4 regions of the Rahnella sp. PD4 genome follow, and region 4 is predicted to be linked to each of the others. Evidence: predicted binding sites of a transcription regulator. Region 4 holds the regulator's gene; each other region holds the start of a gene.
What was found. The regulator CRP, encoded in region 4, controls carbon source genes, mostly activating them, when cyclic AMP is high. The targets are predictions, from matches to a motif close to ATGTGANNNNNNTCACAT.

Region 1: ACOZIO_RS06470 (DeoR family transcriptional regulator) is a predicted target of CRP. The motif match lies at 2,355-2,372, and genes of this name have one in related genera.
Region 2: ACOZIO_RS16365 (YjcB family protein) is a predicted target of CRP. The motif match lies at 1,127-1,144, and genes of this name have one in related genera.
Region 3: udp (uridine phosphorylase) is a predicted target of CRP. The motif match lies at 3,786-3,803, and genes of this name have one in related genera.

The regions. Positions count from the first base shown of each region.
Region 1 covers NZ_JBLZQF010000002.1:389,276-394,834, forward strand. The annotation lists gene xapA (xanthosine phosphorylase) at 1-821, shown strand, start outside; gene tsgA (MFS transporter TsgA) at 831-2,027, shown strand; gene ACOZIO_RS06470 (DeoR family transcriptional regulator) at 2,095-2,328, opposite strand; gene moeA (molybdopterin molybdotransferase MoeA) at 2,574-3,815, shown strand; gene moeB (molybdopterin-synthase adenylyltransferase MoeB) at 3,818-4,579, shown strand; gene ACOZIO_RS06485 (ABC-F family ATPase) at 4,849-5,559, opposite strand, start outside.
Region 2 covers NZ_JBLZQF010000006.1:145,130-150,688, forward strand. The annotation lists gene malT (HTH-type transcriptional regulator MalT) at 1-1,002, shown strand, start outside; gene ACOZIO_RS16365 (YjcB family protein) at 1,255-1,539, shown strand; gene bglX (beta-glucosidase BglX) at 1,920-4,217, shown strand; gene pdeR (cyclic di-GMP phosphodiesterase) at 4,500-5,559, shown strand, end outside.
Region 3 covers NZ_JBLZQF010000012.1:17,253-22,811, forward strand. The annotation lists gene ubiE (bifunctional demethylmenaquinone methyltransferase/2-methoxy-6-polyprenyl-1,4-benzoquinol methylase UbiE) at 1-374, opposite strand, end outside; gene rmuC (DNA recombination protein RmuC) at 486-2,054, opposite strand; gene ACOZIO_RS21970 (DedA family protein) at 2,212-2,739, opposite strand; gene udp (uridine phosphorylase) at 2,894-3,655, opposite strand; gene katE (catalase HPII) at 3,881-5,559, opposite strand, start outside.
Region 4 covers NZ_JBLZQF010000005.1:13,064-18,622, reverse strand. The annotation lists gene ACOZIO_RS14140 (YccS/YhfK family putative transporter) at 1-1,593, opposite strand, end outside; gene crp (cAMP-activated global transcriptional regulator CRP) at 1,655-2,287, opposite strand; gene ACOZIO_RS14130 (OsmC family protein) at 2,650-3,057, shown strand; gene ACOZIO_RS14125 (phosphoribulokinase) at 3,061-3,930, opposite strand; gene ACOZIO_RS14120 (YheU family protein) at 4,082-4,327, opposite strand; gene ACOZIO_RS14115 (hydrolase) at 4,324-5,319, opposite strand; gene ACOZIO_RS14110 (LysE family translocator) at 5,420-5,559, shown strand, end outside.

The DNA.
Region 1 (5,559 bases), on a different contig from region 4:
ATGCTTTTGACTGCGCCGCGATTATTCGCCAGCGCGCCCCTGATTTTATTCCGCAGGCCGCACTGATTTTAGGCTCCGGCCTCGGTACGTTGTGCGACGACATGAGCGACGCAGTGACCATTCCCTACAACGAACTGCCGGGATTTCCGCAAAGCAGTGTCGCCGGTCATGCCGGTGAACTGGTACTGGGTTATCTGGAAAATGTGCCGGTGATGTGCATGAAGGGTCGCGGCCATCTCTACGAAGGGCACGGTATGTCAGTGATGACCTGTGCGGTGCGCACTTTTAAACTGCTCGGCTGCGAATTTATGCTGGCCACCAACGCCGCCGGGTCGATGCGTAAAAGCGTCGCGCCGGGTCGGTTAGTTGCGCTGACCGACCATGTCAGTTTCATGCCCGAATCGCCGCTGACAGGCCCGAATGACGAGCGTTTTGGTCCGCGCTTTTTCAGTCTCGCCAATGCCTACGACAAAGATCTCCGCGCACAACTTCACACCGTTGCCGCAGGGCTGAACATTGAGGTCGCAGAAGGCGTATTCGCGGCCTATACCGGCCCGAATTTCGAAACCCCGGCGGAAATCCGCATGATGCAAATTTTAGGGTGCGACGTAGTGGGCATGTCCATCGTGCCGGAAGTGATTTCTGCCCGTCACTGCGGGCTGAAGGTGCTGGCGATTTCCGCCATGACCAATTTCGCCGAAGGGCTTTCTGATACACCGCTTTCCCACGAACAAACCTTACGTTGCGCCAGGCTGGCCGTCGGAGATTTCACGCGACTGATCCGCGCCTTTTTCGCCCATCTTTCAGCCAGCGTAAAATAAGGAGCGGCTATGGAACAGGCATTCAACCGCCAGCGGATCAATATGATTTCCTGGCTAAGCTATTTCTTTACCGGCGCGCTGGTCTCCACACTCGGGATTGTTATCGGCCCCGTTTCGCAGGCCTTTGGCAAAGATCCGGGATTTATCGGCCAGATGTTTACGCTGATGAATATCGGTCTGTTCCTGCCGATCATGGTCAGCGGCGTGCTGATGCGTAAATTCAATCCGGGCAAACAGCTGATCACCGGTTCAGCCGTTTCCGTGCTGGCCTGCATTGCGCTTTTCCTGATGCCCACCATCACGATGTTTGGTATCGGCGTGTTCCTGATTGGCGCGTCGTCGGGGATCATGATGTCCATCGGCAGTTATCTGGTGGTACGTATTAATGAAGATCCGAAAAAACGCTCGGCGAATTTAATCCTCACCGATTTCTTTTTCGCTCTGGCGGGCGTGGTGCTGTCGCTGCTGCTGGGCTATCTGTTCCAGCATGGCGCAAGCTGGCTGGCGATGTATGGCGTAATGGCGGTGCTGAGTCTGGCGATGATTGTGCTGTGCGTCGGGCAGACCTTCCCGTCGATTCCGCAGGCCGCACAAACCACGATGGCAACTGAAACTGAGGTGACGCGCTGGGGGATGTCGGTCTGGGTGCTGTGTTTTGCACTGTTTGCCTTCCTGCTGGCCGAGCCGATTTTTACCATGTGGCTGCCGAGCTGGCTGAAATCGCATTTCGGCATGGCGGCGGATCGGGCCGCATTTTATATCACGACGTACTGGACGGTGAAATCCATCGGCCTGTTTGTGAATCAGTTCACTGTCCGCTTCGTTAAGCTGCGCACTTATCTGCTGCTTTCCGCGTTTGTCGGACTGATGTGCCTGGCGGTTGCCGCTAACAGCGCGGACCCGATGTTGATCCTTGTTTGTGCCGGTTTGTTCGGTTTCTGCAATTCGGGGCTGTTCTCGGGCATCATGAGTTATGGCAGCTTGCAAGTCAGTAATTCTCCGCCGACGCTGACCTCTGCCTTGCTTACCCTCGGCACCCTTGGCACGCTAATTTTTTCCACACTCTCGTCGCTGGTATACAGCCGGTACGGTCTGTTCTGGGCGCTCAATAGCGCGACTGTGGCTTACGTTTTCCTGCTGCTGGCGCTGATTTTCGCCGCAGTAAACAGCAAAGCGGAAGCCCTGGAACAACAGCCTGCACGCTGAACGCGGTATCGTGCATATAAAAAAAGGAAGGCTTAAAAGCCTTCCTTTTCCCTCTTCGTTGCTGCGTTTATAGCTGCGGGCAACGTTGCAAACTGTTTAGCCAGGATGTTTCAGGCTGAGCGGCCAGACGACGCGCGCGTCCGTGGCGACGTAAAATCAATCCTTTGTCCTGCATTTCACTCAGATCGCGTCTGATCGTTTCGAGACTTACATCCAGCGATTGTGCCAGTTCGCTTACCTGTAGTACTTCATGTTGTTCAACCAACTGAAGGATGGCCTGATGGCGATTTTTTTTAAGCACCGGTTATTCCTGTTTATATGACAGTTGTGTGACTTAAATCACAAATAACGGTAACTATCATACCCGCGTTACATTGTTAATTTTGGGATCGATCTCAATTATTCAGGAATCTCCGTCGAATTTTTACGCCCTTAGCGATTTTTGGTTCGCTGCGTTTCTCTGTCATACTGTGCGTATGCTTCATTTCCCCGCCCGGCTCTGGTGAAATTATCTGCACAACCGGGACGAATTACTGAGGATTTTTCATGGAATTCAATACTGCCGGTCTGATCTCGCTCGACGAAGCGCTGGATAAAATGCGTGCCTGTGTATCGCCTAAAATAATTCAGGATGCCGAATCCCTCCCGCTCGCCGGCGCGGCTGGCCGCATTACCGCCACCCCGGTGCTTTCGCCGGTTTTCGTCCCACCTTTTGATAACTCAGCCATGGACGGCTATGCCGTGCGCTGCGCAGATTTACAGGATGGTGCGGTTTTCCCGGTCGCGGGCAAAGCCTTTGCGGGTGCGCCTTTTCATGGCGAATGGCCAGCCGGAAGTTGTATCCGTATCATGACCGGTGCGCCGGTGCCTGCGGGCGCTGACGCCGTGATCATGCAGGAGCAGACCGACGTTTCGGATGCCGGTGTACGTTTCACGGCTGAAATCACCCGGGGCCAGAATATCCGTCTGACCGGTGATGACATAAAACGGGGCGACAGCGTGCTGCCTGCCGGTGTCCGGCTGGGTGCGGCAGAATTGCCACTGCTGGCTTCTCTGGGCGTCACCGATGTGAATGTCTGGAAGCCGCTGAAAGTCGCCGTATTTTCGACTGGCGATGAACTGCAGCCGGTGGGGACGCCTTTGCAGGAGGGGCAGATTTACGATACCAACCGTTTCGCTGTACGCCTGATGCTGGAAAAACTGGGCTGCACCGTGCTGGATTTAGGTATTATTCGCGACAATCCGCAGGCGCTGCGTAAAGCTTTTGAAGAAGCCAATGCTTTTGCGGATCTGGTGATTTCCAGCGGCGGCGTGTCGGTCGGTGAAGCCGATTACACCAGGCAAATTCTGGATGAACTGGGTGAAATTGGTTTCTGGAAACTTGCCATGAAACCGGGCAAACCTTTTGCTTTCGGCAAACTGAAAAACAGCTGGTTCTGCGGTTTGCCGGGGAATCCGGTGTCGGCCGCACTGACGTTTTATCAACTGGTTCAGCCCTTTATTGCGCAGTTATCCGGCCATACGGCCTGGAAGTTCCCGCCACGGCTGAAGGCAATAGCGGTGACGCCACTGAAAAAATCTCCCGGACGTCTCGATTTTCAGCGCGGTATATTCAGCACCAGCGCCGGGGGGCAACTGGAAGTACTTACCACCGGCCATCAGGGGTCGCATGTATTCAGTTCATTCAGTCAGGCCAACTGTTTTATCGTGCTTGAACGCGGGCGCGGCAACGTAGCAGCGGGCGAATCCGTTGAAATCGAACCGTTTAACGCCCTGCTGCGGAGCTGAACATGTCTCAATTGCCGGAACTGACGGACGCCGAAACCCTGCGTTATAACCGCCAGATCGTACTGAAAGGGTTTGATTTCGACGGTCAAGAACAGCTGAAATCCAGCCACGCACTGATTGTTGGTCTGGGCGGTTTAGGCTGCGCCGCCGCTCAGTATCTGGCTGCCGCAGGTACCGGCACGTTAACATTGCTGGATTATGACACCGTCTCGCTGTCAAACCTGCAACGCCAGACGCTGCATACTGATGCCCGGATCGGTATATCGAAAGTAGAATCTGCCGCTATAGCGCTGGCGGCAATCAATCCGCATATCGTTATCCATCAGATTAATGCACAGGCCAGCGACGACAGGCTGCGTGAAGTGATTGCTACCTGTGACGTGGTGGTCGACTGCACCGACAACGTCACCACCCGGAATCAGCTGAACGGTGAATGTTTCGCGCAGAAAAAACCGCTGGTTTCCGGCGCTGCCATCCGCATGGAAGGCCAGCTCAGCGTATTTACTTATCAGCCACATGAACCTTGTTATCAATGCCTGAGCCGGTTATTCGGTGAAAATGCGCTGACCTGCGTGGAAGCCGGGGTTATGTCCCCTCTGGTCGGCACTATCGGCAGTTTACAGGCGATGGAAACCATCAAACTGCTGACGAAATTCGGCGAAACGCCGCGCGGCAAACTGCTGATGTATGACGCCATGACGTTGCAGTTCCGCGAAATGAAACTGATGAAAGACCCGCATTGCGAAGTGTGTGGGGGTTTTTGAATCAGTAAATTCAGACACAAAAAAACCGCCTTTATCGGCGGTTTTCTATTTTTTATGACACCCAAAACAATTCGCAAAATCATTCGCGTTGTATCAAGGCGGCAACTGCACGAATCCCCGGGAGCTTACATCGGTAAGTGACCGGGGTGAGTGACCAATCTGCCGGGAGCAGATTGGAACGCTGCTTGCAGCGGCTCCTTCAGGAGCGAGGCCCATGGATGGGCCGAGTAACGCAGCCAACGCCGAGACAACGCGAAGGATGCAGCGAATTAACTATTGATGCCCTGACTACGCAGGTAGTCTTCATAATTACCGGAGAAGTCGATCACACGCGTCGGGGTCATTTCCAGAATACGGGTTGCCAGAGAGCTGACGAATTCGCGGTCATGAGAAACGAAGATTAGCGTGCCTTCGTACATTTCCAGTGCCATGTTCAGCGACTCGATGGATTCCATATCAAGGTGGTTGGTTGGTTCATCCATAATCAGAATGTTAGGGCGTTGCATCATCAGTTTCCCGAATAACATACGACCTTTTTCACCACCGGAAAGCACTTTCACTTTCTTCTTGATATCGTCCTGACCAAACAGCAGACGGCCTAACACACCGCGTACGGCCTGCTCGTCGTCTTTCTCGGATTTCCACTGGCTCATCCAGTCGAAGACGTTCAGGGTTTCGTCGAATTCATATTCGTGATCCTGCGCGTAATAGCCGATCTTGGCATTTTCAGACCATTTTACTGAACCACTTTCCGGCTCATGCTCACCGACCAGCGTTTTCAGCAGGGTGGATTTACCGATGCCGTTGGCACCCAGAATCGCGACTTTTTCGCCCACTTCCAGCATCAGGCCGAGATTTTTAAACAGCGGACCGTTGTCAAAACCTTTGGTGATTTTTTCCACTTCCAGCGCATTACGGAACAATTTCTTGTCCTGTTCAAAACGCATGTAAGGGTTCTGACGGCTGGATGCTTTGATTTC
Region 2 (5,559 bases), on a different contig from region 4:
CACGAATTTTTACTGCGTTTACGTTCACAACTTTTGTGGTCGTGGTCGCGGCTCGATGATGCGGAAGAAGCCGCGCGTGAAGGGCTTAATGTGCTGACCAACTTCCAGCCACAGCAGCAGTTGCAATGTCTGGCGATGCTGGCGAAATGTTCGCTGGCACGCGGCCAGCTCGACAATGCCCATCACCATTTGCAGCGCTGTGAAGCGTTGCTGAAAACGGGTCAGTATCACATCGACTGGCTGACCAATACCGATAAGCCACGTGTGATTTACTGGCAGATGATTGGCGATAAAAACGCGGCACGTCAGTGGCTGCAACAGGCGCGTAAACCGGATATGGCGGATAACCATTTTCAGCAAGGTCAGTGGCGCAACATCGCCCGTGTACAAATTTTGCTGGAAAAGTTTGATGAAGCAGAAGTGGTGCTGGATGAACTGAATCTGAATGCCCGGCAGCTGCGCCTGACCAGCGATCTCAACCGCAATTTACTGCTGAGTAACTTACTTTACTGGCAAACCGGGCGCAGAAGTGACGCCCAAAAGGTATTGATCGAAGCGCTGTCACTGGCGAACCGCACCGGTTTTATCAGCCATTTCGTCATTGAAGGGGAAATGATGGCGCAACAACTGCGCCAGCTGATCCAGCTTAATCTGTTGCCGGAGCTGGAACAGCGTCGCGCCCAACAGATTTTGCGCGAAATTAACCAGCATCACCGCCATAAGTTTGCCCATTTCGACGAAGGCTTTGTGAACAAACTACTGACCCATCCGCAGGTGCCGGAACTTATCCGCACCAGCCCGCTGACTCAGCGCGAATGGCAGGTTCTGGGGCTGATTTACTCCGGCTACAGTAATGACCAGATTGCCGGTGAGCTGGATGTAGCCTCGACGACGATCAAAACGCATATCCGTAATCTCTACCAGAAACTGGGCGTCGCACACCGGCAGGAAGCGGTACAGCAGGCTCAGCATCTGTTACAAGTCATGGGCTACGGCGCGTAATTATCCCGTCGGCAGACATCGCGATTTAGCCGCTTTCATAACACATCATCAAAATAAGTTGATGTGTTATGCCTATTTTTCATTAGCGCACATTTTTTACTCAAAAATAAAATCCGGTGATATAATGTGACCGTCGTCACATAATTGTAATTCACCATTTCTTCAGTAAAGCCCATTGCCCGCCTGTTGTAGCAGTCCTCCGGCTGTTTTTTGGCTTCGTGCAAGCGGCTGTAGTGAGTAAGGATTTTATCGATGGGTACATTAACTGCCGGGATTTTAATGATGCGCTGGGAATTGCTGAGCGCCTTTTTGATGTTCTGCACCAGCCAGCTTAATATTGTTTGTCGCCAGTCCAGCCGCAATACCATGGCATTCGTTTGCAGCGGTATCGGTCTGACCGTGACCTGTTTTTTTGTCATGAGCCTGATGGGCATGAGCTACAACGCCGTTGCCATCGCGCAGTTCTGGGCAAACACCAAAGACGTTTTCTTTGATGTCATGAGTAAAACCCCGACCGATATGTCTTACTACTATTAGTCTGATGTCCTTAGCGGATATTCCTGAATATTAAAGGGCAGAGCCGTATGTGCTGCCCTTTTGTATTATCCACGCGCTTCCCCCGCCAGACTTTTGATGCTTATTTGTTCAGCCAGATGTCATGTAATCCTAAATATAAAAATTTGCGTGATGCATCAAAGGTCTTTTTGTATCTATCATTCTGATTACCTGTAAATTGCGGGATGTCCCGAAAGGTAAAAAGATATTGTGTTGGCGTCTAAACTATTCATTGCTAATAGTTGAACGGACGTATTAGATTCTCACTCTATACTTTTCTTAGAATGATCATTGCTTTGTTTGCTTCAGGCTGCTGAATTTTCTCTGATTTAGCTCCCCTGTTTATGGCTGAAGGAATTCCGATGAATACGCATCACATGCTTGGCGCGTTAGTGTTACTGGTAAGTTCTGCTTCTTCTCTCGCCGTTGAAACAACGGGCATACCTCAGGATCAGGTGAAAGAACGCAACGCGTTCATTGCTGACCTGATGAAAAAAATGACCCTTGATGAAAAAATCGGTCAGCTGAATCTGGTCACTGTGGGGCCTGAGTACCAAAAAGAAGCGATTATGGCTGACATCCGCGCCGGTAAAGTCGGTGGCGTGTTTAATACTGTAACGAAACCTGATATTCGCCGTATGCAGGATCAGGTGCAGTACAGCCGCCTGAAAATCCCACCGTTTTATGCCTATGATGTGGTGCATGGTCAGCGCACCATTTTTCCTATCAGCCTCGGTCTGGCGGCGAGTTGGGACATGCAGGCAGTTGCCACCAGCGCACGCATTTCGGCACTGGAAACGGCAGCCGATGGCCTGAACATGACGTTCTCACCGATGGTCGATATTACCCGTGATCCGCGCTGGGGGCGTGTCTCAGAAGGTTTCGGCGAAGATACCTATCTGACCTCGCGCCTCGCGCATGAAATGGTTACCGGTTATCAGGGCAAAGATCCGTCTGCTCCTGATGCCGTCATGGCAAACGTCAAGCACTATGCGTTGTACGGTGCTGTCGAAGGCGGTCGTGAATACAACACCGTCGATATGAGCCTGACCCGCATGTTCAATGATTACATGCCGCCGTATAAAGCGGCAGTGGATGCCGGTGCCGGCGGTGTAATGGTGGCGCTCAACAGCGTTAACGGCATTCCCGCCACCTCGAATACCTGGTTACTGAAAGATATTCTGCGCGACGACTGGCAGTTCAGGGGCCTGACCGTCAGTGATCACGGGGCTATTGGCGGGCTGGTCAAACACGGCGTGGCCGAAGATGATCGTCAGGCTGCCGCGATGGCGCTGAAAGCCGGTGTCGATATGGACATGGCCGACAATATGTACGGTAAATACCTGAAAGGCTTACTTGCCGACGGTCTGGTCAGCCAAAAAGATATTGATCGCGCCGTTCGCGATGTTCTGGCCGCAAAATGGGATATGGGGCTGTTTGTCGATGAATATCGTCATTTAGGCCCGCAGTCGAGCGACCCGGCGGACACCAATGCCGAGAGCCGTCTGCATCGCCAGGAGGCACGCGAAGTGGCGCGAACGTCGCTGGTACTGCTGAAAAATAACAATCAAACGTTGCCGTTACAGAAAAAAGGCACGATTGCCGTCGTTGGCGCCCTGGCTGACAGCAAACGTGACGTAATGGGCAGCTGGTCTGCAGCCGGTAAAGCGGCGCAGGCTGTGACGGTATTGCAAGGCATGAAAGATGTACTCGGCGATAAAGGCACCATCCTGTATGCCCGGGGAGCCAACGTCACTAACGATCAGGCTATGGTCGATTTTCTGAACTCTTACGAGAAACAGGTAATCAACGATCCGCGCAAACCGCAGGATATGATTGACGAAGCGGTGAAAACGGCCGAAAAAGCTGACGTTGTGGTCGCCGTCGTCGGTGAAGCACAAGGCATGGCACACGAAGCGTCCAGTCGTTCAGATATCAACATTCCTCAAAGCCAGCGGGACCTGCTCAAGGCATTGAAAGCCACCGGTAAGCCGCTGGTTATCGTGTTAATGAATGGCCGCCCTCTGACCCTGACGTGGGAAAACGAAATTTCTGACGCTATGCTGGAAACCTGGTTCAGCGGCACCGAAGGGGGACATGCGATTGCCGACGTTCTGTTTGGTGATTACAATCCGTCAGGCAAACTGCCGATGACCTTCCCGCGCTCTGTCGGGCAAATTCCTTTGTATAACAGCGTGCTCAATACCGGCCGTCCGTTTAATCCGCAACATCCGGATAAATACACCACCCGTTATTTTGATATCACCAACGGCCCGCTGTTCCCGTTCGGTTATGGTCTGAGCTACACCCGTTTCAGTGTGTCTGACGTGAGTTTGTCGTCCACCACGATGGATGCCAGCCACCCGCTGACGGCCAGCGTGACGGTGAAAAACACCGGTAAAGTCAGTGGTGCCACTATCGTTCAGATGTACCTGCAGGATGTGACGGCGTCGATCAGCCGTCCGGTTAAGGAGTTGAAAAACTTTGAGAAAATCAACCTGCAGCCGGGTGAAGAAAAAACCGTTACATTTGCGATCAACGAAAAAGATTTACGTTTCTACAACGACAAGTTGAAATGGGCTTCAGAGCCAGGAAAATTCAATGTATTTGTGGGGTTAGATTCGCAGGATGTGGAAAAAACCAGTTTCCTGCTGAAATAACTTTCCGGGCCTGTAACCGGGCCCGGAACACAATCGCAAAGCTTCCTCTTTCAGGCGGTAGTCCGGCAACGGAGGCCGCCTGTTCTGAGCAGTAATATCTGTCCGGTTACTGGATATATAACCGACAGTTGCTAACCTTTAATTCAATGTGTTACGCCATTCCGCGCCTATCCGTTTTTTATGGCGTGTTGCGGGTGAGCTGAACAGAGTAAGCTCCGTCTGTGCTGACTGTCGCCTGTCGCCACACTGGCGGCGTATAGCGTTCTTTGCGGAGAAACATTCATGGCCGACTCTCAAGATGCTTCCCTTCTGTACCTGCATTTTGGTACACCACGCCCTTATTGGCGACTGGGTTCAGACAGCAATGCCCTTGAGTTATCTGCAGAGAAAGGCGTCGTCAATATTACTATCCCCCTGACACAATGGCAGGCCGGGAAAATAAGGCAACTGACCGGAATCACCTCAAGTTTTACGCTGGATATCACCCTGTTCGGATCACCTGTATGTCTGTATCTTGTCGGGCGCAAAACCGACAGCAAAGCCTGGGCCGGTACGGCCTCCGCCTATCAGGACACCGCGTCTGTCGCCCATGATCTTGAAGTCGGTCTGACCTTTGCTGAACAGGTGGTTTCCGAAGCCAATTCCGTGATTGTCATTATCGATCAGGAAGGCAAAGTCCACCGTTTTAACCGTCTGAGTGAGGAATATACCGGCCTGCGCGAAGAAGATGTTATCGGGCGAAGCGCCTATGACTTATTCATGTCCATGGAAGAAGGTCTGGCTTCACGCCAGAACATCACGGGTTTTTTCCAGCATCAGCAGTCTTACGAAGTGGAACGCTGGATCAACACCGTCAAGGGCCAGCGCCTGTTCCTGTTTCGTAATAAATTCGTCCACAGCGGCAGCGGTAAACAACAAAAATATTTGATTTGCTCCGGCTCTGACATCACAGACGAACGTAAGGCGCAGGAGCGTTTACGCGTGCTGGCAAACACCGATCTGGTCACCGGTTTCGCTAACCGTAATGCCTTGCAGGAATCCCTTGCCAGAGCACTTCTCGATCGTGGTGAAAACAAAGTCGGGTTGATTTATCTGGATCTGGATAACTTCAAAAAAGTTAACGATGCCTACGGACATATGTTTGGTGATCATCTGCTGCGGGCTGTCTCTGACGCCATTCAGGATTGCCTGTCGCCCAACGATAAACTGGCGCGACTCGGTGGCGATGAATTTATTATTCTCAGCACCCATGCTGAGATAAAAATGCTGGAAGCACTGAGTCAGCGGGTGCTGCGCAGGCTCAGTTTGCCGTTCCGTATTGGACTGATTGAAGTGTACACCG
Region 3 (5,559 bases), on a different contig from region 4:
TCGGCATTCGCCTGAACGTAACTGACGTTGCCAACGATGCCGAGATTGCGCAGCTTTTCGCGCCCCATCTTCAACATGGAATCGTTGATATCCGCCAGAACGACTTCGCCTTTCTCACCCACCAGACGGGAGAATTTTGCGGTCAGATCGCCCGTACCACCGGCCAGATCCAGCACACGTTGTCCCTGACGGACACCGCTGCAATCAATTGTGAAGCGTTTCCAGATGCGATGAATACCAAAAGACATCAGGTCATTCATCAAATCATATTTTGCCGCAACGGAATGGAAGACTTCTGCCACCATTTCCTGTTTTTCATCTTTGGCTACTGTACGAAAACCAAAATGGGTGGTTTCCGGCGTCTGCTTTTCCATTATTTATGCCTGCTTTTTCAGTCGAACTCTTGGGGAGAAGTGTATCAGAACCCGTTCGAAAGCCCCATCACCGATGGTGATTCAACATATTGCGAAGATTCACGCATTGAATCACACACAATGCGGCCCCTCTGAGAGCAATGCCTGCTCGTGAGCGGTTAACTCACCCGGGTTCAGCGTCTGTTCTTCTTCCGCATCAGAGGTATCGGGCAGAGATGCGGTGTCTTCAGGTTCGTTTTCCGCTTTCGCTATTTCAGCCAGAGAGGGACTGATAGGTCGTTTAACTTCAACACCCAGCGCGCGAAAACTTTCCACCTGCCCGATAAGATTACCACGGCCTTGCGAGAGTTTATTCATCGCGGATCGATAACTTCCCTGCGCTTTGTCGAGACTTTGTCCCATCGACTCCATGTCATCCACAAACAGTCGCAGTTTGTCGTAAAGACGGGCCGCGCGATCGGCGATACGTTTGGCGTTCTGACTCTGATGCTCATAGCGCCACAAGTTGCTGATCGTTCGTAGCGCCACCAGCAAGGTCGTCGGGCTGACCAACATAATATTGTGGCGAAGCGCTTCGCTGATCAATTCGGGCTCCCGGTCGATAGCCAACAGAAAAGCAGGCTCAACGGGGATAAACATCAGCACATAATCGAGGCTGCGCAGACCGGGAAGTTGCTGGTAATCTTTGCGCCCGAGCAGGCGGATATGTCCGCGCACTGAGGCAATATGTTCATTGAGTGCCGCTTCCCGCTCGCTGTCATCCTCACTGTTGAAATAACGCTCATACGCAACCAGCGTCATTTTGGCGTCAATCACCACGTCTTTATTCTGCGGTAACCGTACGACCACATCAGGTTGCATCCGGCTGTTGCTATCCACCTGCACGCTGACCTGCGTCTGGTATTCATGCCCTTCGCGTAAACCGGAAGCCTCGAGCACGCGACTCAGAACCACTTCACCCCAGTTGCCCTGCGTTTTATTATCACCTTTCAGAGCTTTAGTCAGGTTGACGGCTTCGCGTGCCATCTCCACATTCAGTTGCTGTAAATTGCGGATCTCATGCGCCAGCGTATGTCGCTCACGGGCTTCCTGCCCGAAGCTGTCCTGCACCTGGCGGCGGAAACCATCCAGTTGCTCACGCAACGGCAGCAGTAACTTATCGAGACTTTGCTTGTTCTGTTCATCGGCACGACGGCCATTTTGTTCGAAAATCCGGTTAGCCAGGTTTTCAAACTGGCTGCTCAGGCGCTGTTCGCTGTTAATCAGCAGACGCTGCTTTTCTTCAGCCGCCATGCGGGTTTCGTCCAGACGGGTCGAAACCTCACGCAACTCAGCTTCCTGCGCACTGTTGATTTCCCGCTGCGCACGCAGTTCCTGATTGAGTTGGTCACACTCGTTTTGCCAGTGGACAAGAAGTTGTAATTTTTCCTGGCTGGCCGCCTGCAGACTGTACAGTTTTCGCAGCTCAAGTTCAGCTTCACGCAGTTGCTGCTGGCCTGATTGCCGCTCGATTTTGTGCGTATCATTTTCCGTTTTAAGCTGTTCCAGCGATTGTTCCAGCAAACGGCGTTGCGTTTCATACTCCGTCTGTTGTTGCTGTTGGCGCAAACTGGCAATCAGCCATCCTAAGAGTAAGCCAATTAACCCTGCCCCCAGGGCAGTCAGAATGCTGATATCCACGTGATTTCCCTCTTCAAGTCTCTTGCGGCCAAGGTAATGTCAGGCTGTATGGATGTCCAGTCTATTTTCTGTTGCATTGAACCTTTGCGAGACGTCTTCCAAAAAGGAATTTCTCTGTATTTGCCCCCTTGCGACGGGCAACGACAGAGGGCAGGATTTAAAACCAGCGGCTCAGCCACTGAATGCCAAACGCACCGGGTGCCAGAATGCCGAAAGCCCAGATAAGTGCCGAGGTCACATTCGCAATCTGGAAATACTTTTGCGGCATACCGCAGATGCCAGCAACCAGTGGCACAACGGCGCGAAGCGGGCCAAAAAAGCGGCCGATAAAGGCCCCCGGCATGCCCCATTTTTCAAAGAAAGCATGCCCCCGAACCAACATTTGCGGATGACGGGAGAAAGGCCAGAAATTGCCAACACGATCCTGATAACGGGCACCAATCCAGTAAGAAAGCCAGTCGCCCAGGAAAGCCCCCGCAGCGGCGGCTGCCCAGATGGGCCAGAACGGTATGCCGGTTTCGCCAATCAGCGCACCGAGCCCCAACAAGATAAACGTTGCCGGAAGCAGCAGGGAAAGGAATGCCAGCGATTCACCAAAGGCCAGAAAAAAAACGATCGGCGCAGCCCACACCTGATGGGCACGAATGAAGGTAGAGGTGTACTCAAGAAGGTCGTGAACAGTCAAAAATGCAGTTCCTTGTGTCAGAGATCCGGGAGGGAATACATCAATTATTCCAGATGGATTACTAACATGACCTTAACAGATCTGCTTAACAGAGCAAAAAAACGGGCCGTCAGAGGCCCGTTGATAAGATGTGGTTGTTTTAGTTTTATAGGGACTAAAGCAGTCTGCGGGCCGCTTCGACAACAATCTTCACCGCATGGCTTTCGGTCTTTTTCATGGTTTCCGCATTAGGGATTTCCTGCTGCGTGCGGTTCACGATAACACCGGCAACCATCCCGGCGCGCAGACCCTGGCTTGCACACATGGTCAGCAGAGTCGCGGATTCCATTTCGTAGTTCATGACGCCCATTTCCTGCCATTCTTTCATCGATTCTTTGAAGCGACGGACAACACGGCCGGAGTAAGTGTCATAACGTTCCTGACCCGGATAGAACGTGTCAGAAGATGCAGTAACGCCAATGTGTGTCGCGGCTCCCACGGCTTCTGCCGCCGCAACCAGCGCGGTAGTGCAGGCAAAATCGGCTACCGCAGGGAATTCCATCGGCGCAAAGTGCAGGCTCGCGCCATCAAGACGAACGGCAGCGGTCGTGACCAGCACGTCACCGACATTGATATGTGGTTGGATCGCACCCGTTGTGCCGACACGCAGGAAAGTACGGATCCCCAGCTGCGCCAGTTCTTCCACTGCGATGGAGGTAGAAGGCCCGCCGATACCGGTTGAGCAAACAATCACAGATTTGCCATCAAGCTCAGCACGCCATGAGGTAAATTCGCGGTGGGAGGCCAGACGAACCGGGTTCTCCATCAGTTTGGCAATTTTTTCTACGCGCTCAGGATCGCCGGGAACAATCGCCAGCGTCGCGCCGTTTAAATCTTTTTTGGCCAGGCCAAGATGGAAAACTTCGGGCTGAGACATAACAAACTCCTCTGTGTGTAAGGTCATTTATTGGCAGGAGGAACACCCGGCAACTGTACTCAACATTGTGACGTTATTTCGTGACGGTCGTCACTATGATGTAACAACTTGAATTGCGCATACATTTATTTTGTGACTCTCATCGCAAAATAAAGGTGCATTTCACGGAAACCTGAACAGGCAATCTCCGTTACCGGAGGTTGCCTGCTTTTCAGCTACAGCAAATCAGGCAGGCACAGCCTCTGCCAACGCACTGCGTGACCAGATCCGGTGTTTGAGCATTTCTTTCAGGAACGTTTTCAGTAATGCTCCCTCCGCTTTTTCACCTTCGACAATGCCCTCTTCCGGCACGTCATCCGTCAACCCCAGCAGTGATTTGAAGCGGCGTGCATCGCCACTTAGGCCTACGACTTTCAGATGCTTGTAGGCCTCGAGCACGTAATGCCGCGCATCGCCGTTCATGAGCAGTGCATCGATATGTCCGTGCGGAACAATCACCGCATCCACGGTGATGGAAGGCGCCCCGGCAAAGGTTGCATCAACCGGCAACGTGGAGCCATCATCGGCAGTTACATTTCCTAAATGACTGGCCAGCAGTTTAGGATGGACGCCTGCGACCTGAAGCGCCTGCAACGTTTCCAGAACATCTGCCGCTTTCACGCCCTCCCCCAATAATATTGCCACCTGACGTCCTTTGAGCGTGCCTTTACCGCTGGCATACAAACTCAGCGACGGATCATTTTTCAGGCCATTCACCGGCTTCGGCGGTTTGATATTCAGAGTATCTGCGGAAAGGGTAATACCCAGATTCTTCGCCACTTTTTGCGCCAGCGTCTGATCAACATGCGCCAACAGATCCACCACCCGCTCGCGGATATAAGGCCGCGCCACTTTCGATAATTCAAATGAGAAGGCCCCGATAATATGATCCTGCTCCGCCGCTGTCTGGCTCAGCCAGAACAGGCGCGGATGGGCATAATATTCGGCAAATGACGGGCTGCGCTGACGAATTTTTTCTGCACCAATACGCTCAGGATAACTTTCAAAGCCGCCGCCGGATGCTGCCGGAGGCGTTTCCCTTGGCCAGTTATTGTTGATGGAATTCGGCTCGTAGTTTGCCGGATTGGTATCAATATCCTGGCGGTGCATACCGTCACGCTGGAAGTTATGGAAAGGACATGTCGGCCGGTTGATCGGAATTTCATGGAAATTTGGCCCGCCAAGACGGCTGATTTGCGTATCGGTGTAAGAGAACAAACGCCCCTGTAACAACGGATCATTGGTAAAATCTATGCCCGGCACAATATGTCCGGGATGGAACGCGGCTTGCTCGGTTTCAGCAAAGAAATTATCGGGGTTACGGTTAAGCACCATTTTGCCGATCAGTTCTACGGGCACCAGTTTTTCGGGAATGAGTTTAGTCGGGTCGAGCAAGTCGAAATCAAATTTGAACTCGTCTTCTTCCGGGATCAACTGAACCCCCAGTTCGTATTCCGGATAATCTCCGGCTTCGATGGCTTCCCACAAATCACGGCGGTGAAAATCCGCGTCTTTCCCCGCCAGTTTCTGTGCTTCATCCCATAACAGAGACGCTTTTCCGGCCACCGGTTTCCAGTGGAAACGGACAAAAGTGGCTTTCCCTTCGGCATTCACAAAGCGGAACGTATGAATGCCGAAACCTTCCATCGTGCGGTAACTGCGCGGAATGCCGCGGTCAGACATCGCCCAGAAAACGTTATGCAACGTTTCCGGTTGCAGAGAAACGTAATCCCAGAAGGAATCATGCGCACTCGCGCCTTGCGGGATTTCATTATGCGGTTCAGGTTTGACCGCGTGGACAAAGTCAGGGAATTTATGTGCATCCTGAATAAAGAACACCGGCGTATTGTTACCCACCAGATCGT
Region 4 (5,559 bases):
GATAGCGTCCTGATACGTTTCCAGCGCCTGATGCGCGTTCTGGCGCAGCAAACCGCTTTGCCATTGCGGCCATAGCCAGAGGGTGCCACCGAAGGCCAGCGCACAGCCGAGCAGCGTATCGACCAGTCTTGGTATCAGAAAATGCACACCGTTCATCGCCAGTAGTTGCAGGGTATACACTGCCGTCACCGTCATGCCGACCATCGCCAGCCCGTAATTTTTGCGTAAAACCGTATAGGACAACAAGGTGATCAGCAGCATGCACAGCAGCGTGGTGCTTTCCGGTAGCGCCAGTTTTAACAATCCTGAAGCAATCAGCAAACCGGCCAGCGTACCGAGCGCACGGTGCTGGATCCTGACCCGCGTGGCGTTATAGCCGTTCTGGCTGACCAGCATGATAGTCAGCAAAATCCAGTACGGTTTGGGCAAATTGAAGAACAGCCCCAGGCTGCTGCCAATCGCTAAAATAATGCCCAGACGCGCGGCATTACGCAGGGCCACGGATTTGAAAGAAAGATAGCTTTTTAGCGCAGTCCAGGAGGGCAGCCGTGGCTGGGTGCTCATCAGATCGCGCCGGTATAACGGGCGCTGGGTCCGCAGCAGGCGCGCAATGCGGCTGAAATGGTAATAACAAAACTGGCCAACCGGATTGTCCGGATTACGCGCGGCGATTTTCTCCAGCGCAGCCAGCTCATTGGCCATGGTAAAGCGCTCAGATAAACGGTGATAAAGAATATCGCCGGCAATCACCCGAAGACGGGTGGAAATCACCTGCGCATTGCGGCGGATTACCGCTTCTGCATGGCTTTCCTCAACCAGTTTCTGTACTTCCTCCGGCTGATGCAGGCTGACGGTAATGTGCTCCTGCAAATCGAGAGCAACCTGAAAAAGCTGAAACAGTCGCTTATGGTGATGATGATGTCCGTGTTGTGGCAGCATGTGTAATTGCTGATAAAGCAGGGCAATCAGATCGATAACCTGCTGCTGACGGGTAAGTAATGGCGGCAACGCCGTCTCGGGATCGGTATGTTGCGTCAGCAGACTGTACTTGGCCTCGAAATAATCCGCGAGTTGCAGATAAAGCTGGCTGAGCGTTTCGCGCATAGGCTGTTCTTGCGAAATACGAAACCACACCCAGTTAAACACCCCGTACCAGGCTGTGCCTGCTGCGAACAGCACCGGTGCCTGCCACATCGGGCGCACGCCGACCATACTCAGTGTGAAAATAGTGGCTACCAGCGCGCCGGGTAACAGGCGCGCATGTAACGGGCTGATTTCACCGGTAACGCCGAGCAATAACGCCAGCGATAGCATGATCAGCGGCAGCGGAACGTGCCAGTTTTCCAGCATCAGTTGCAGCAGAATACTGCTCACGGCAAACAGTGAACCGCCGACGATCAGACGTTTGAAAAAGCGTTTGTGCGGGGTATCCAGACCGGCGATGTTACAGCAGGCCGGGCAGAGGGAAAACAGCAGACCCATTTGCAAGTTGCCAAACAGCCAGCAAATGCCAACAGGCAGGCACAACACCAGCGTCTGGCGCAGCGCGTAATTCACTTCAGGATGGTAAAACAGTTTTCGCCATAACGTCATGGGTAAAGCTTAGCCCATAAAAAAGGCGCGACAGTATTCTGCCGCGCCAATTTTCGAGGGATTAACGTGTGCCGTAAACGACAATCGTTTTCCCGTGTGCGGAGATCAGGCTCTGATCTTCCAGCATTTTGAGGATTCGTCCGACTGTTTCACGTGAACAACCGACGATTTGGCCAATTTCCTGACGGGTAATCTTGATTTGCATCCCGTCCGGATGGGTCATTGCATCAGGCTGTTTAGCCAGGTTGAGCAACGTTTGAGCGATACGACCGGTTACGTCGAGGAAGGCAAGGTTGCCGACTTTCTCTGACGTCACTTGCAGACGGTTGGCCATCTGCGCGGAGAGACGCATCAGAATATCCGGGTTAACCTGAATCAGCTGGCGGAACTTTTTATACGAAATTTCAGCCACTTCACAGGCAGTTTTAGCACGTACCCAGGCACTACGTTCCTGACCTTCTTCGAAGAGTCCCAGCTCACCGATGAAGTCACCTTGGTTAAGGTAGGACAGTATCATTTCCTTGCCTTCTTCATCTTTAATCAGGACAGCAACTGACCCTTTCACGATGTAGTAAAGCGTTTCGGCTTTTTCACCCTGGTGAATCAGCGTACTTTTAGAAGGATACTTATGTATATGACAGTGAGACAGGAACCATTCAAGAGTCGGGTCTGTTTGTGGCTTGCCGAGAACCATTAGCTATTATCCTCTGTTGTTATCGCTGCCCAAAATCACAGGGCTCAGAGTTCCCTGTATGGCACTTCAAATCCAAAGCGCCCTTTCAGCATATAACTCCCCAGAAATGCTGCAAGCGGATGTCGGAGTGCAACAGCCTGTTTATTGCTGTTAACACCGTGGGTTCTGTTCTTAAACCGCAAAAACCGTCACCGCAATTTACTGGAAAGTATGTTTCGGCTTTGTTTGTAGCACAGGTTTGAGATGCTGTCTTCTGTTGTCTCGCTTCAGCATGATGGCGATCGGGTTACGTTGCCAGATTTTGGTCTAAAGGGTACTCTGAGAGCAGATTTCTAAAAGTTTATTCACCGGGAGAATAGTTCATGCACGCACGTGTCAAATGGGTTGAAGGGCTGACCTTTTTAGGTGAGTCAGCGTCGGGTCATCAGATTTCAATGGATGGTAACGCGGGCGATAAAGCCCCAAGCCCGATGGAAATGTTACTGATGTCCGCAGGCGGCTGCAGTGCAATTGACGTGGTATCTATTTTACAGAAAGGCCGTAATGACGTGCGTGATTGTGAAGTGAAGCTGACTTCACAACGCCGCGAAGAAGCGCCGCGTCTGTTCACGCATATCAATCTGCATTTTATCGTCACCGGTAAGGATCTGACCGATAAGATTGTTGAACGTGCGGTCAGCCTTTCTGCCGAAAAATACTGTTCAGTGTCTCTGATGTTGGGTAAAGCGGCCACCATCACCCACAGCTTTGAAGTGATTGCAGCGGAATAAAGTTTACTCGATTTTCTTACCTTCCATCAGGCGCTGCACCAGTGGCGCCATGATCAGCTCCATTGCCAGCCCCATTTTCCCACCTGGTACCACCAGCGTTTTGATGTGCGAGATAAATGACCCCTGCAACATTGCCAGCAGATAGGGGAAATCGATGTCGTCCAGTCCCTGGAAATGGATCACCACAAAGCTTTCATCCAGTGACGGAATGGCTTTTGCTGCGAACGGGTTTGAGGTGTCGATAGTCGGCACACGCTGGAAGTTGATGTGGGTGCGGGAAAACTGCGGCGTAATGTAGCTGATATAATCATCCATCGAACGCACGACGGAATCCATCACTGCTTCACGTGAATGGCCACGCTCCCCGGTATCGCGCACCAGTTTCTGGATCCACTCCAGGTTAACGATAGGCACAACGCCGACCAGCAAATCGACCTGGGCGGCGACATCAATTTTGTCTGTCACTACACCGCCGTGCAGGCCTTCATAGAATAAGATATCCGTTGGTTCCGGCAACGCCTGCCATGGCGTAAACGTGCCCGGCACCTGATTATAGGGAACCGCTTCGTCATAAGTATGCAAATACTTACGTGAACGGCCGGTGCCGGTTTTGCCATATTCGATAAAGCTTTTTTCCAGCAAACCAAAGTCATTGGCTTCCGGCCCGAAATAACTGATGTGGCGCCCGAGATCGCGTGCCTTACGGATCGCCGCATCCATTTCAGGACGGGTGAAATGGTGAAAACTGTCGCCTTCCAGCTCCGCAGCGCGTAAGCCAAGCTGTTGAAATATTTTACGAAACGCCACGCTGGTGGTCGTGGTGCCTGCACCGCTCGAACCGGTAACGGCAATAACAGGATGTTTGGCTGACATAAATGCTTTTCTCCAGAAAGGGGATACAGGCTGGCGTGACGCGGTCTTTTCTGTGGTTGAAAATGTAGTGCCGTGCTGCGCATAATTAAGCCTATTGTTACCATATTTATTCGCGAAGTGACAGGTTGTCACAACCTGCTTTCGAGCGGCTCTACCCGTCCTGCGGCACTTCTTCCTGCCCGGCGCGGAACTGACCGCGTGGCATAATATTCAGCGTTTCATGCAACTCTGACCATACCAGCACAATATCACCGCTTTTCAGCTGACGTTTCACGTCATCGACTTTTTGTTCCAGCGATCTTTCCTGCTCGCCGTAATCGGTGCCTTCGCGCAATACGAAGGATTCCACCACGCTGGTGAGCAGTTCAGGATCCAGTTCCTGCCAGGGAATAATCACTCTGTTTTTTCCTTAGTCTTATTTTCTAAATAGGGGGCGATCCAGGCCGGAATGCGTTGTTCCAGCCACATTTGGGGGTTACGTAAGCTGCCGGACACAAAGCCGACATGTCCGCCATGTTCCGTTAACTGATATTCCACGCAATCCGGTAAATCTTCTGCTTTCGGGATGACGTCGGGTGTCATAAACGGATCGTCTTTGGCGTGGATAATCAGCAGGGGGGTTCTGACCTGTGCCAGTAACGGCAGACCGCTGCACCGGCGGTAATAATCCAGCGCGTCGGTAAATCCGTGCGCTTTTGAGGTAATAGCATCGTCAAATTCACGAAGACGACGCATGGCTTTCAGTTGCGCCAGCGTGACGGGCAATGTCCCAGGGTATTTTGCCAGCTTACGCGAGGCATTGCCTTTGAGCTGACCGAGCAGATAGTGCTGATAAATCCGTGATGAACCGCGTTCCAGCCGGTAAGCGCAAGGTTCCAGCATCAGCGGTGCGGAGACCACCACGGCGGCGCTCAACGTACAATTTTCGCCTTCCTGCCCGAGATAACACGTCAACATATTGCCGCCGAGTGACACACCTACCGCGCCGGTCGGGACTTCGCCATAGGTCTCATTGAGCCAGTGAATGAAAAAGCGGGCATCTTCGGTTTCACCGGAATGATAAATACGCAGCAGCTTATTAGGTTCACCGCCGCATCCGCGGAAATGCATGACCACACCAAGCCAGCCTTTGTCTTTCCACGCCTGCAATAAGCCGTGCGCATACGGGCTGTAAAAGCTGCCTTCCAGGCCGTGAAACAGGATCATGCGAGGTTTATGTCGCGCCTGTGCCGGATCTTCACTCCAGGCTAAATCCAGAAAATCGCCGTCCGGCGTATCCAGCCTTTGCCAGTGAGGTTTAAGTGTTGCATGCCGTCTTATCAGTCGCGGGAGTAGCGTCTGGATGTGCGGATTACTGGCCCCGCGTAAGGGGCGAAAGGTTTCAACCATAAGATGAATAAATTTCTCTTAAGAGGCTCTTGTGCGATCAATATCACGCTGTTAGCTTCAATGCTATCGCACATCTTTCGGGTCGGAGAACCCAAATTAAATGGAACCTGGTTTATTTTTATCGATGCTTGGATTTTTATGGGTCGCCGCCATTACCCCCGGCCCGAACAATATGTTACTCACCACGTCTGGCGCTAACTTTGGGTTCTTCCGTTCACTTTGGCTGATGGTCGGCATTAT